Regions from separate parts of the Jeotgalibaca sp. A122 genome, predicted to be linked through region 1. Evidence: riboswitches for the same ligand, from Rfam matches in the RefSeq annotation. Region 1 holds a riboswitch; each other region holds the start of a gene.
What was found. A riboswitch is a leader RNA that binds a small molecule or an ion and turns the genes downstream of it on or off. The one in region 1 is predicted to bind cobalamin.

Region 2: it holds a riboswitch for cobalamin, as region 1 does, so the genes downstream of both, ACTU7M_RS04650 (DUF4430 domain-containing protein) here and ACTU7M_RS08080 (glutaredoxin domain-containing protein) in region 1, are expected to answer to the same signal.
Region 3: it holds a riboswitch for cobalamin, as region 1 does, so the genes downstream of both, ACTU7M_RS06205 (DUF4430 domain-containing protein) here and ACTU7M_RS08080 (glutaredoxin domain-containing protein) in region 1, are expected to answer to the same signal.

Annotation. Positions count from the first base shown of each region.
Region 1 is NZ_JBQPRB010000006.1:86,705-91,360, forward strand. It holds gene ACTU7M_RS08070 (2-keto-3-deoxygluconate permease) at 1-406, shown strand, start outside; gene ACTU7M_RS08075 (DUF2254 domain-containing protein) at 541-1,842, shown strand; cobalamin riboswitch at 1,933-2,126, shown strand; gene ACTU7M_RS08080 (glutaredoxin domain-containing protein) at 2,249-2,482, shown strand; gene nrdE (class 1b ribonucleoside-diphosphate reductase subunit alpha) at 2,484-4,656, shown strand, end outside.
Region 2 is NZ_JBQPRB010000003.1:84,329-88,984, reverse strand. It holds gene ACTU7M_RS04670 (cob(I)yrinic acid a,c-diamide adenosyltransferase) at 42-626, opposite strand; gene ACTU7M_RS04665 (EutP/PduV family microcompartment system protein) at 601-1,065, opposite strand; gene ACTU7M_RS04660 (BMC domain-containing protein) at 1,084-1,428, opposite strand; gene ACTU7M_RS04655 (ECF transporter S component) at 1,530-2,084, opposite strand; gene ACTU7M_RS04650 (DUF4430 domain-containing protein) at 2,063-2,461, opposite strand; adenosylcobalamin (AdoCbl) riboswitch at 2,643-2,797, opposite strand; gene ACTU7M_RS04645 (nuclease-related domain-containing protein) at 2,946-3,800, shown strand; gene ACTU7M_RS04640 (Gfo/Idh/MocA family protein) at 3,965-4,656, opposite strand, start outside.
Region 3 is NZ_JBQPRB010000004.1:135,742-140,397, reverse strand. It holds gene ACTU7M_RS06225 (S-ribosylhomocysteine lyase) at 1-313, shown strand, start outside; gene ACTU7M_RS06220 (VanZ family protein) at 348-797, opposite strand; gene ACTU7M_RS06215 (thioredoxin family protein) at 870-1,205, shown strand; gene ACTU7M_RS06210 (DUF6718 family protein) at 1,219-1,473, shown strand; adenosylcobalamin (AdoCbl) riboswitch at 1,524-1,674, shown strand; gene ACTU7M_RS06205 (DUF4430 domain-containing protein) at 1,743-2,126, shown strand; gene ACTU7M_RS06200 (ECF transporter S component) at 2,129-2,644, shown strand; gene ACTU7M_RS06195 (coenzyme F420-0:L-glutamate ligase) at 2,702-3,892, opposite strand; gene ACTU7M_RS06190 (VOC family protein) at 4,115-4,552, shown strand.

The DNA of each region.
Region 1 (4,656 bases):
TATGTTAATCGGAAATTTAGATGTAAAATTTGCACAACTATTTGCTCCGGGTTCAGGTGTCTTGTTACCGATTCTCGGTTGGAATATCGGACAAGGTATTGATCTTGTTGAAGTGGCAAAATCAGGCTTGCAGGGTTTGCTACTTGTAATCATCTATTATATCGCGATGAGTCCTATATTTTTGATTGACAAAAAAGTATTAAAACAAGATGGCATTGGCGCAGTTTCAATGCTTTCAATTGCAGGGATTTCTGTATCAACATTGGGGATATTGGCAGTAGCACATCCTGAGCTTCAACAGTACGTTTCAAGTGCGACTGGCCAACTTTTAACAGCGACAGTTTTAACAAGTGTAACGACTTCCTTTTTTGTAAAAAGTTTATATAAAAATGCCTACGTGAAGTAGAGTCATTACTGATGATATATAAAACCGTTCATAATCCAATGAACGGTTTTATATATGGATTTGTTTGTTTCAAAGGAGTCCCATTATTTAAATGCTACAATATAGAAAACAGGTTTAAAAAGGGGGAAACACATATGCTGGATGCTTTAAAATTAGTATATGAAGAAAAGCGTATTTGGGTAACCTTAGGCGGTAATGTCCTGATAGCGTTCATGCTGGCACTAGTCATCATAGCGCTGGATACACGGTTGATCCCGACAGTTGAACTAATATCTCCTGTTTTCTTGACGAGTGTCAACTTGGCAAAGGATATTCTTTCGCTCTTGGCAGGGTCACTCTTTTCAGTTGCCACATTCACTTTTGGGACAATGTTGGCAGTGATATCGTTTTATTCATCCAATTTCAGTCCGAGAACAGTGGAGAATTTTTTGCTGCATAAGGCACCTATGCAAGCGCTAGGGGTGTTCCTGGGTGGGTTTATTTACTGTTTGTCTTCCTTATTCTTTATGCGTAATTCAGAACATGAGTATTTGGTGTTATCAGCCACGGTAGCCTTGATTTATGCGCTTTTCAGCGTTCTATTTTTTGTGCGTTTTGTCTATTCAGTCGCTATGTTCGTTCGCATGGAACAGCTAGTGGATCGCTTGTATCACGAAGCAGATGAATCGTTTGACAAGGCAGTGGCATTTTTTTCTGAAAAACCAACAGTTCAACATCTACCGGAATTCGACCGTCTTCATGTTTACACGATTCAAGCTACTCAAGATGGTTATGTGGAATACATCAACTTCGATCGGATGGTCACGCTAGCCCAGGAATGGGAAGGTAGCTTGGTTTTATACGTTAGAATAGGTGATTTCGTAGCACGCAATAAACCTTTAGGGATTTTATATACGAATAAGAAAATAGACGCGATTGAGAAAATCGCAGAGCCTTTCAATCGCGCTCTTGTATTTGAAATAGCCCCATCTACGATGTATGATCCTATATTTGCCCGGACTAAGCTGGTGGAAGTTGCACTGCGAGCAGTATCTCCGGGTATAAACGATCCTAACAGCGCCATTCATATACTGCAGTATAAAGCATTATTGGACGGGAAGATGGCTGCATTGCCAGGAAGGTTCGTACTTTTGGGTGAGCACGAAGATAATGAAGACTATACCGGTGTTGTCTTTTATGACTTCAATAATTTTGCCAAGGATCTTTATGAAAGTTATTGGCAATTGATTCATTACATGAAGCAGGATATCTCGGGAGCCAGCGCTTTATTTGATTCGTTATTAACGGTGGCGTATGCGGCTCACCCAGAAAAATTATCGTTTATTAAATCCTATAGCACCCACGTTTACCAATTAACGACCCCGAATTTCCCGGAAGAAATGGATCAGCGTAGACTAACCGAACGCTATGAAGAGATAATGGCAATGAAGGAATAATGCGCACTTTTGTCTAGCCTAGTTGTGGGCTCTATGGTATTATTCAATATGTAGTATGTTAGAACTACAAAACAAATAAATAGCACAAAATATAGTACCGCAATTTTTGGTGGCATCAGCTGATGCCATAATAGGGAATCCAGTTAAAAACTGGAGCTGCCCCCGCAACTGTTAATGTGGACGAAATAGCAAACCACTGTATCTTCTTTTGAATAAGAAATATGGGAAGGGCTAAAGTAGGATGAAACATGAGCCAGGAGACCTGCCAATGATTGTTGTTTCTATTTTTCGGGGATGAAAAAGATGAAACGGTGGGCTCTCTCAATAGGGGTTTCTATCGTTTTTTACCGTTCATTCTAAATGGGCGGTTTTTTTGTACCCAAAAAACAAAAAAGGAGAGAGCGACATGTCAAAAAAAATAACCATATACAGTAAGGTCGGGTGTGGCCAATGTATGTTCACCAAGAAATATTTAGATAAACGCAACGTATCCTATTTCGAAAAAAATATATCTGAAAATCCTGTATGGGTGGAAGAGGTAAAAGCGCTTGGCTTCCAAAGCCTCCCTGTTATTCAAATAGAAGGTGAGCCGCCTTTTAATGGTTTCCAACCGCAACTACTGGATGCCTTGGTAAATTAAGATGGCAAAAATAGCTTATTTCACCGTTACGGGTCAAACTCGGCGATTCGTCGAAAAAATTCCAAATTTCAATGGGCTTGAGATAACCGTAACGAATCCGTTTGTTGAAATGGATGAACCGTTTATTTTAATTGTTCCCACATACGTTTCTGAAGTCACTGAACCAGTAAAAGATTTTTTGGAAACGGGACAAAATAAACGCTTGTGTATAGGTACTTTCGGTGGTGGAAACCGGAATTTCGGATCCTTGTTTTGCTTCACTGTCCATGAGATTGAAGCGGAATACGGCATTCCCGTGTTACATGAATTTGAATTTCAGGGTAACGATTTAGACATTCAGAAATTGGAAAGAGAGTTGGATGAGTTGGGTAAACAAACGAAACGTGTTAGTTATTTTAATTTAAATAATGAAGTAAATATCCCGGTTGATGGGATGATTCCATTACAGAAAGACAAAGAGGCCGCACGCGTTTATTTCCTGGAAGAAATAAATATGAATACGGTATTTTTTCACACTTTAGAAGAAAAGCTCGCCTATTTGGTTCGTGAAGACTATATAGACGAGACAATCCTGAACAAGTATGAAATGTCCTACATAAAAGAGCTTTTTCAAAAACTGTATGCCCATAAATTCCGTTTCAAGAGCTTCATGGGAGCCTATAAGTTCTATACCCAATATGCCCTGAAAACGAATGATGGTACTAAATACTTGGAACGATATGAAGACCGTATTGCATTTAATGCTTTATTCTTGGCCAACGGTGATGAGAGGTTGGCTTGGGGTTTAGCAGAAGAAATGATCACGCAACGTTACCAACCCGCAACACCGACGTTCTTGAATGCGGGGAAAAAACGTCGTGGAGAACTAGTATCATGTTTTTTGGTTGATTTGGATGATTCGATGCTTTCGATTGGTCGCGGCATAAACTCAGCATTGCAGCTATCCAGAAAAGGTGGCGGTGTGGGCGTCAATTTATCAAATTTACGTGAAGCAGGGGCACCGATCAAAAAAATAGAAAATGCCTCCTCTGGTGTTGTCCCAGTGATGAAATTATTGGAAGACAGCTTCAGCTATAGTAATCAGCTCGGGCAAAGGAATGGGGCTGGGGCCGTTTATTTGAATGTTTTCCACCCCGATATCTATGCCTTCTTATCTACCAAAAAAGAAAACGCAGACGAAAAAATTCGGGTAAAAACATTGTCACTAGGCTTAGTGGTTCCTGATAAATATTATGAATTATTAAAAACAAATCGTCCCATGTATTTATTCAGTCCTTATGATGTGGAGAGAGAATATGGTGTGCCGTTTTCTTATATCAACATAACTGAAAAATACGATGAAATGATTGCTAATGATGAAATCCGTAAGTACAAAATTAATGCACGGGATTTGGAACAAGAAATTTCCCGTCTCCAACAGGAATCGGGCTATCCATATATTATCAATATTGATACTGTCAACAAGGCAAATCCCGTTGATGGAAAAATAATAATGAGTAACTTGTGCAGTGAAATTTTCCAACCGCAAGAACCCTCAATCTTAAATGATGACTTATCCTATCAAATCACAGGGACGGATATCAGCTGTAATCTGGGTTCGACAAATATCCCGAATATCCTTGAATCACCGGATTTTGGCAAATCTATCGAAGTAGCCGTACGTGCGTTAACAACTGTTACTGAGCAAACGGATATCAATGAAGTACCCACAATTAAAAAAGGAAATGCGCTATATCACACTATCGGCTTAGGCGCGATGGGATTGCATACTGCATTTGCACTCAACCAAATGACATATGGTTCACCGGAGTCCCTTGAGTTTACAGATGCCTATTTCCGGTCATTGAATTATTATTCATTGGTAGCAAGTAACAAAATAGCCATGGAAAAAAAGAGGGCTTTTCATAATTTTGAAAAATCAAAATATGCAGATGGTAGCTATTTTGAGCCTTATTTGAAAGGAGAATTCCAGTTTCTATCAGATAAGGTGGCGGCTATCTTCAAAAATGTCGCAATTCCAACTGTTTCGGATTGGGAAAAGCTGAAAGAAAATGTCCAGAAATATGGCCTTTACCATCGTAATCGCCTGGCAATCGCACCGAATGGATCTATCTCATATATCAATGAAACAAGTGCTTCTTTACATCCTATTACGCAACGAATCGAGCATCGTC
Region 2 (4,656 bases), on a different contig from region 1:
AGAAATAATTGTCAATAGTTTTTTATAAAACGGTTTCATTTCTAATCTTTTAAATCTTTTTTAGTTATTTCGGTATGGAAGACTTTACCGCTGCGTTCGTATAGCACGTCTTTAATCTGTGCATCCGCATTAACAACCCGCGCAATTGCAAAGAAATAATCCGATAACCTGTTGATAAATTTGAGGACTTCCTCATTCATATCGTTAGTCCATTGGAAGGTCACGATTTCTCTTTCCGCCCGGCGTGCCACGGTACGTGCAAAATGAAGCGTGCTGGCAAGCGTTGTCCCCCCTGGTAAAATAAATGACTCCACTACGGGTGGGATATCCGCGTATACATCAATTCTACTTTCTAGCCAAAAAGTTAAATCTTTGGTCACCCTGTATGGATTTTTACCATGTGGTGTTGCCAAATCATTGCCACAATCGAACAGATACTGTTGAATTTGCATCAGTTCCGCTCTAAGTTGTGGCTTCGTTTCATCCAGACTGGTAATGATTCCAACGATACTGTTCAATTCATCCACGGTTCCATAGGCAATGACCCGTGCTTCGTCTTTAGCTAATTGGATGCCCCCGACAATGCGCGTGTAACCCTTATCACCGGTCCGAGTGTATATTTGCATGAACATCTGCTCCTTTTAAATAATCTATTAATGCTGGCATGCCCTCGCCGGTTACGGCAGAAACACGAAAAATCTTTTCCACTCCGGCTAGTTGCAGTCGTTTCTCTGCATCCTGTATTTGTTTTTCGTCCTCGCATAAATCAATCTTGGTAACAATCCCGATACATGGTCGCATCATGTTCTGGGCAAAGTTTGGTGAAAAAATCATTTCCTGTTCAATGGCGCTGGAGATCAAGCCGATAATTTCCGATTCGGCTGCCATCATCTGTAAGGCACTATAAAAACGCCGATGCTGCACGAATTCGCCTGGCGTATCAATCATTTGGGGGTAAAACTCCACTGCCTGCGTCTTGTTATATTTCAGCTCTTCGCCTAAAATACTTTGGCAAAGCGTCGTTTTTCCGCTCCCAATCGATCCGATATACATTATCTTTTTCATATAAAGACCCCGTTCGATTTATGTTTTCGTAATTTTAGGTACACTAAATCCCATCATCCTCTCAAGAAATGATGTTGTTTCTATCATTGCTCCTTCAACAGCGGCAATGTCTCCCAAAATAAAAACTGAGCCACTGAAGCGATCAACAAAACCAATTTTTATCGGCCCTTGTTTTTTAGCCATGTCCACGGCAATTACGGCCACTTCGCTTGGCGTAATGGTCATGATACCAATTGCCTGGTAATACTCATTTTGTAATCCCAATTTGTCAAAGATACGTTTATCAGGATTGGCAATGATATGCGCAATGGTGACTTGTTTTCCCGGAACGGATTCAAATATTTTTCTTTCCTTTGTTTCCATACTTGCCCCTCATTTCAATATGAAAGCGCAACACACACCCTCATATTATTTCTATTTTTTCTAAAAGTCAAGACAAGAAAAAACCGAGGAGCATCCTCGGTTCAATGGATTTTTCGCATTTGGTGGTGTAACAACGGTGCTAGAATCGGTTCCAGGATCAAGTAGAAACCAGCATTTCCCGCCGCATGCATGAGGTCGAACGAAATCCCCATTAAATAGTAGACCCAAAAATTGGTCATGCCATACATATTGTAAGAAAAAATGGAGATGATGAATCCGAACAGCAGGCCGTTCAAAAAAGAATAGGCAGTAAAAATGAAGCGGGTATTTTTCTTCCCCTTCCCATAAAGGGGTTTGAGAAAGATGCCGGCGAAACCCAGCAAAAGGAAATACGTGATGAGTTGTGGAAAAAGCCAAGGACCCATTCCCAAAACCATATTGGACAGAATAAGGGACGCAGCTGCAACAATCAAGCCGTCCGTAATCGTGAGATTCAATGTTATCAACAGGAGGATGGTCGTCATCGGTTGGACATTCGGGATAAATTGAAAGACAATCCTGCCAACATAACAAAGGGCTGTCAGGATAGCCAATAAAGCTAATCGCTTAACCGAAAATTTTTGGCTCTTTTTTCTTACATCGCTTCTAGTTTCCATTCTACAACGTCTCCCTCTTGGAGTTCCGTTTCATTTGCGCCCACTGGTGCCATTTCGCCATTTATATCAAATAACCAATATTTCCCTGCTTCCGTATCTTGTTCCTGTCCGTCAATGGACGTAATGAATCCGTCCGTTTCTTCGATGTCATAATTCTCTTTCATAACATCCAGGAGAATAGCGCCCTCTTCGACTTGTATTTCTTGGCTGCCACCCTCAACTTCTTCACCATCAATGGACATGCGCATCGTGACGGTAATCGTCTCTGCCATAACTGATGAGATGGTTGATTCGGAAATTGATTCTTCGGTCGTTTGTGGTGATTGGCAACCCGCCAAAATAAATCCAGATGCTAATAAAAATAAATATTTTTTCATTTTTCCTCACTCCTAATTTTTGTATTATAAAAAATTAGGAACTGAATAACCGTCATTGGTTACCCACCTTCATCTTTGAAGTCCAGTCCCCATCTACTAATTTTTGATAGAGGTCCTTCATTTTGCTAAAAATGAAGCTGTTTTTTGAGTACAAAAAAAGCCTATGCGCCATTACATAGACTGGGACGATACTGTTTTACCTCGAAACAGCAAACGTTGCATTATTAGCAATCCAAGATAAAGATCTGACTCCATATGTCTCCATATGATTACAGTGGCGGGACCGTATTGGGATTTAACCAAACTTCCGTATCTTGGTTGTCTTTGAATGGTACTTCTATCACCTCTGATTGTAGGTGAAAGTTCCGCAAAATGCAAGCGCTTATATAAGTATGATCAGTTTAAGGCTATAGAGGGTATTTTTTTATTTTAAAAAAAGCTTTTCGAGGTTTTTTGCTTATATATATGTAAAGGGGGAATGGCTATGTTGATGAAAAAACGGGAAATGGCGGTTGAGCTTCGGGTATTGCGTGCGCTACAGGGACGGATGGTGTTTTCGCCGAGGCTGGAGCGACAGCTGCGGAATTCGGAATCGGGCCAGGTTGGTGAGTGCAGCTTTGATGAATTGGGTGCCTGGATTGATGATTGTGCGGTGCGGTTGAATGATTTGGTGTTGGTTGTTGGTGGAAAGTTGTGCCAGATTGATGCTTTATATATTTGTGATGGTGTGGTTTATTTGTTTGAAGTAAAAAATTGGATGGGGGCGTTTGACTTAATGGATGGGGATTTTGTGGGTCTATCAGCCTGTCCGTTGGCGCAGCTAAAGAGATCCCGGATGTTGCTGGAAGAATTGTTGCGGTCGATGCGGGTATCGGTTCGGGTAGAATCACGATTAGTATTTGTGGGAACGGGCGTAAGTTTGTATGGGTTGCGGCGGGATGATCCGGTGTTGTTGCCGCATCAGGTGCAAGGTTATTTAAACGAATTACGGATTCGGTCGGGCGGATTTTTGCAGGATAGTGATGTCCGGTTGGGTCAGCGATTGGCTAATCACCATGTTGTGAATAATCCATATCAGCCGTTGGCTAAGTACTGTGTGGAGGATGTAGCGGGTGGGGTACTTTGTGGGGAGTGTCGGGTTCGGATGGTTGAGTACAGTTTTCTACGATTAACTTGCCCAAGATGCAACATATTTGAACATAAACGAAACAGTTTAGAACGGACAATTCTAGAATTAGATACTTTATTTCCACCAGAAAAACAACGCGTCCATCAAATTTATTTGTGGTGCGACAAAATATTTTCAAAAAGAATGATTCATGATTACTTAAAACAGTAAAATCTGCATACATTCATGAATATTATTCCGAGTATGCAGACTATTTGCGAAAGTCTGCATGCTCGGAAAGCTTCGTATCGGGAGCGCGCAGAGAAGGACCCCTTTCTCTGCACACTTGACCTTATACAGCCAACGAGTATTCAGAGTAGGTGGTCCATAATAATTTAATCGAACGGATAAACCAGTCCCCATTCGGCCCGAACCGTATCCATAATAGTCATGACATTTTTTGTTTTGGCGAGAGTGGGGTTAGCACCCTTTTCCAGCACCATATTGGTGAAATTATTGATTTCATGAGTGAAGGCATGGGCGGTATCGGTTGTCTCAATCACTGTTTTGTTTCCTTGTAGGTCCGTAAAAGTAGCTTGGTTAGCGCGGGTGTAGCCCGGTATTTCCAGGTAACCTTTTTGGAACGCAACGACGCCTACATGTGGGAGGTCGGTACCAAAAGATAAGGTAATGGTTGCCAGTTCTTTTTCTTTATTTTTCAAAAGAATGACGGAGGTTTCATCGACTCCGGTTTCGTGTAGGTTGCCGAAAGTCAGGATTTCGTCAGGTTGGCTGGTCATGAACTCGAGTGCGAATGTGAGCGCGTAAGTTCCGATGTCGAAGAGTGCGCCGCCCGCTAGCTCGGGTTTGTAGAAATACATCGGGGAGTCTTCGGGTTTGAAGGCTCCGTATGGCGCGTGGATGTATTTGAGTTTGCCAAGGTCGTGCTCCGCAATCCACTGTTTGAGTTTCGGGTAAAGCGGGACATGGAAAATGGTCATGGCTTCGGCCAAATACAGGTTCTTGTCGGCCGCGAGCTGGATGACTTCGTCGAGTTGGGCGCGGCTTGTCACCATGACTTTTTCGG
Region 3 (4,656 bases), on a different contig from region 1:
TCACACCTTGGAACATTTATTGGCAACCTATATGCGTGATTATTTACCGGGTATTATCGATATCTCGCCAATGGGATGTCGGACAGGATTCTATTGCATTAAATGGAATGAATCAACTGCGGATGAAATTGCGGAAGCTTTAGAAAAAACATTGGAAAAAGTTTTGGAAACAGAAGTGATTCCAGCTGTAACTGCTAAGGAATGTGGAAACTATCGCGACCATAGCTTATTCTCGGCAAAAGAATACGCACGTGAAGTTCTGGAAAAAGGCATCAGTCGCGATCCTTTCGAACGCGTGCTGCCTGCAAAATAACAAACAGAAACAGCTCTCCCTCAGGAAAGCTGTTTTATTTTTTTTTCATATTTTTCGCCGTCCCATATCCTAACAGACCAAAAGCAGATCCGCTCGTATCCAACAGCACATCCCAAAAGCTAGGACCACGATTTGGTACAAAAGCTTGATGGATTTCGTCGCTAATTGCGTACAAGAAACAAATGGAAAGAGCCAACGCGTAACGTTTTTTACTTTTTACGCCACTTTTAGAGAGTGCATTCACGACCAGTAACCCCAGTATAAGATAAACGGTGAAGTGGGCACCTTTGCGAATGAGGAAATGTATTGTGTCTTGGTCTAGGGTGATAGAGGGGAAGAGGGAATGCCAGAGCGAAAGAATGGTGCTGACGATTGAACCACTCAAAGAACCGGAATCAGAGCCTTTTTGGGCCGAAAAGGAAAAAATGAGCCCCATCCAGGCTACGACAAATCCCCAATTTAACCATTTATTATTTCGTGACATATAGAAACTCCTTTTTTTATAGGTTTAGTATATCATGTTATAATATTAAAAAAGGAAAAATTAAAGGAGGGAATGGCATTGATTCCATATGTAGAAGCGCAACGCATAGAGGATGTTCATACCTTTATAGCGGAACATCAATTTGCTTTTGTTTATGTTTCTCGGATAGACTGCGGCGTATGCCATGCTGTTTTACCACAGGTTAGGGAAATGTTAACTGCTTTCCCTGAAGTTAAAATGATAAAAGTGGATGCTGACAAGATTCCAGCCATAGCAGGGGCGTTTAGTGTGTTTACTGTACCAGCGTTGTTACTATTTGTAGATGGCAAGGAAATGATTCGCAAAGCCCGTTTCGTCATAATGGCAGAACTGGAGGAACAGATAGCACGACTTGTAGAAAATTACTGATTCAGGAGGAGTTATGGGAAATAAATATTTAGTTGCAAAAACGTTTAAGAAAAAAGGGAGCGCGGCAATTTCGTTGAGAGATGTCACGGATTTTCTGAATTATATCCCGCAACTCGAAGGGGTTTTCAAACGTTCCGCTGAATTTCTTATCGTAAGTTGCGATGAAGGGGCTAAGCTGGACGATGCATGGCCAGAGTACGCTCCAATACAAGTTGAGAATACAAAAGAGGCTTTCGAGAAAGCTGTTCAGGAAAAGACGACTCGCTAATTTGCAGACTTGCTAAAAAATGAAGTCTTGGATACAATGATGAAAGATAAAACCCAATACAAAGACTCCTCGGATATGGAAGTTGGTGAAAATCCAACACGGTCCCGCCACTGTGAGAACATCATCGCTGTTCAAGTCAGATCTTTATCCCTGGATGCTTATACGCACGCATACGGTTTCGAGGTAAAACGGTATTGTTTTTTTGGTCTATGTGGCAGGGCGCATAGGCTTTTTTGTTGCCTGTGTAAAAAACAAAAGGAGTGTAAAGAATGAAAAAATGGTTTTTATTGCTTTTTGCAGGGGCAACTTTGACAGCTTGTGGAACAAAAACTGAAGCAGTCGATTCAACGGTGGAAAGCGCAGATTTGTCTGAGGTCACGATTAATGTATCTGTTGAAGGGGAATTGATTGAAGCAGGTTCAGTGACAGCTGAGGTAGAGCCTGGAGAATTCTTGTTGGATGTTATGAAAGAAGAATTCGAAGTCGTTGATGAAGATAACTTCATCACAACAATCAATGGTTACGAGCAAGATGCAGAAGCAGGTAAATACTGGTTATTTGATTTGAATGGGGAAATGGCACCAGTAGGCGCTCATGAATTAGAATTGTCAGATGGAGACGTCGTGGATTTCGATTTAGCAGGACTTGAGTAACCATGTCAATGAAGCGTTATGATGCAAAACATATTGCATTGCTGGCAATTTTGGTTGCATTGAATTATGTCGGACGCGTTGTCTTTCAATTTTTACCCAATGTTCAACCCATGACCGCTATTTTGTTAATACTGACCTTGTATCTAGGCCTGGGGGACGGGTTGATTGTGGCTGGTCTATCCCTCTTTTTATCAAATATGATAATGGGGATGGGTCCTTGGACGTTTGCCCAACTGTTTAGCTATGCAGTGATTATCCTTTTTACAGGAATCGTACTACGGCCTATTCATGGAAACAAAACAAAGTGGCTTTTTGTTTTGTTTGCCTTATTTTCAGGTTTTTTCTATGGGTTCGTGATATCGTTGGTGTCATATAAAACCTATGGCATGACTAATTTTTGGGCCTATTATACTTTGGGTTTGCCGTTTGACTTTGCTCATGCAGTTGGGAATGCAGGTTTTTATATCATCCTGGAACCTATCTTGCGACCATTATTTGAAAAGTATATTAAAAAATAATTTTCCACAAAAGATGTCAAAAAATCCGCACAACCAATACAGGTTATGCGGATTTTCTTATTTAGTATAATTATCGAAGTAACCTTGGATGAAGATGAAAGGTGTTCCTTTATCTCCACTACCTGAAGTTAAATCGGACAGGGAGCCAATTAAGTCAGTCAATTGACGAGGAGTTGTTCCTTGAGATTCCATTGCGCCAACCAAGTCAGTTTCTTTGTTCTTGATGAACTCAGAAATTGCTAGACGTAATTCTTCACCTTGTAATTCAGCGAAGTTGTTGTCAGCCAAGTATTTCAATTTGATTTCGCTAGGAACTCCGTCAAGACCAGGTGTGTAAGCTGGAGATACAACTGGATCAGCAAGTTCCCAAATTTTCCCGACAGGATCTTTGAACGCGCCGTCACCATATACCATAACCTCAACCGTTTTGCCTGTTGCTTCTTTAATGCGGCTTTGGATGTTATCAACGATTGGTTGTGCATTGCGAGGGAACAATTTAACTGTTCCTTCAGTTGCTTTGTTAGCGCCAAGCAAACCATAGGACTCATTAAAGCCACTGCCGTTAACAGGTTCAGCCAAAATGTTATCCAAGCTGTAAACTTTTTCAGCACCGTTATCTTTCAATTGTTTTTTTGTTCTGAAACGTGAGTGAATATCGCAATTCAAAACGCTCTTTGTATAGTCTAGAATGGATTTTGCGTTATTTGAGAAAATAACTTCACACTCAATACCATATTCTTCTACAATTGATTTATAGTAATCAATATAGTCGATTCCAGTAAAGGTATGTTTTTTATATCCAAAGTGTTCACGGAACTCAGCTTCGGACAATGTATCTGTCCAAGGGTTCACGCCTTTTTCATCCAGTGATTCTAAATCTACTAAATGATTACCAACCTCATCAGCAGGGTAGCTAAGCATCAATACGATTTTTTTCGCACCTTTTGCAATTCCACGTAAACATACAGCAAAACGATTACGACTTAAAATTGGGAAAATAACACCGATTGTATCATCCCCGAATTTTTTGGCAACATCTGTTGCAATGTCATCGATAGATGCATAATTTCCTTGTGCCCGAGCAACGATTGATTCTGTTACAGAAATGATGTCACGGTCACCGATGGTAAACCCTTCAACCTTTGCTGCGTTCAGTACAGTGTCGACAACGATTTGTTCTAAGTCATCACCTTTGTTGATGATTGGACCACGAAGACCTCTAACGACAGTTCCTACTACTCTCTCCACTTAAATCTCTCCCTAAATGTTCAGTCAATCCCTATCTTACTATAAAATAAAGGAATAAGAACTGAAAAATTCAAACTAATGGTAGTACTGGGTAATTATATGCTTATTGAATGAGTTTTACAACAAAAAAATGAAAGTTAACGAATAGTTATTCTTTGACGGCTAGTGTAAAACAAACTAAGATGAACGTGCAAGTATCTTATTCGAAAAGAGGGTTATAATATGTTAATCGATTCATATCCTTACCTAGTATTCGAAGGAAGAGCAGAAGAAGCAATCAACTACTACGCGGATATCTTAAGTGCAGATATTCTAGACCTCACAAAGTTCAGCGATATGCCAGAAGATCCTGAAAGAGATCCCGTGCCGGAATCTATCCAAGACCGGATCATGAATGCTACCCTCCAATTGCCAAACGGATCCTATCTCATGCTTTCCGACAATTTTCCGGGAATGCCGTATGTTGTGGGTAACAATATCACCGTGACACTCGTCTTTGACAATATAGAAGAAACACGCGATGTGTTTGATAAGTTAAAACAAGGTGGAAAAGTGAATATGGAACTACAGGAAACTTTCTGGAGTCCCCTCTATGGCCAAACAACCGACAAATTTGGGGTGGAGTGGATGCTTTCAACCTTGGCGGTAGACATAACTTAAAAAATGAAGAGGCCGGGACAAAAGTCCCGGCCTCTTTCCTGTATTCGTACATCTGCCCCGTAAACGTGCTCCAAAAGGCAGCCCCGACGTCACTTTGTCATGGT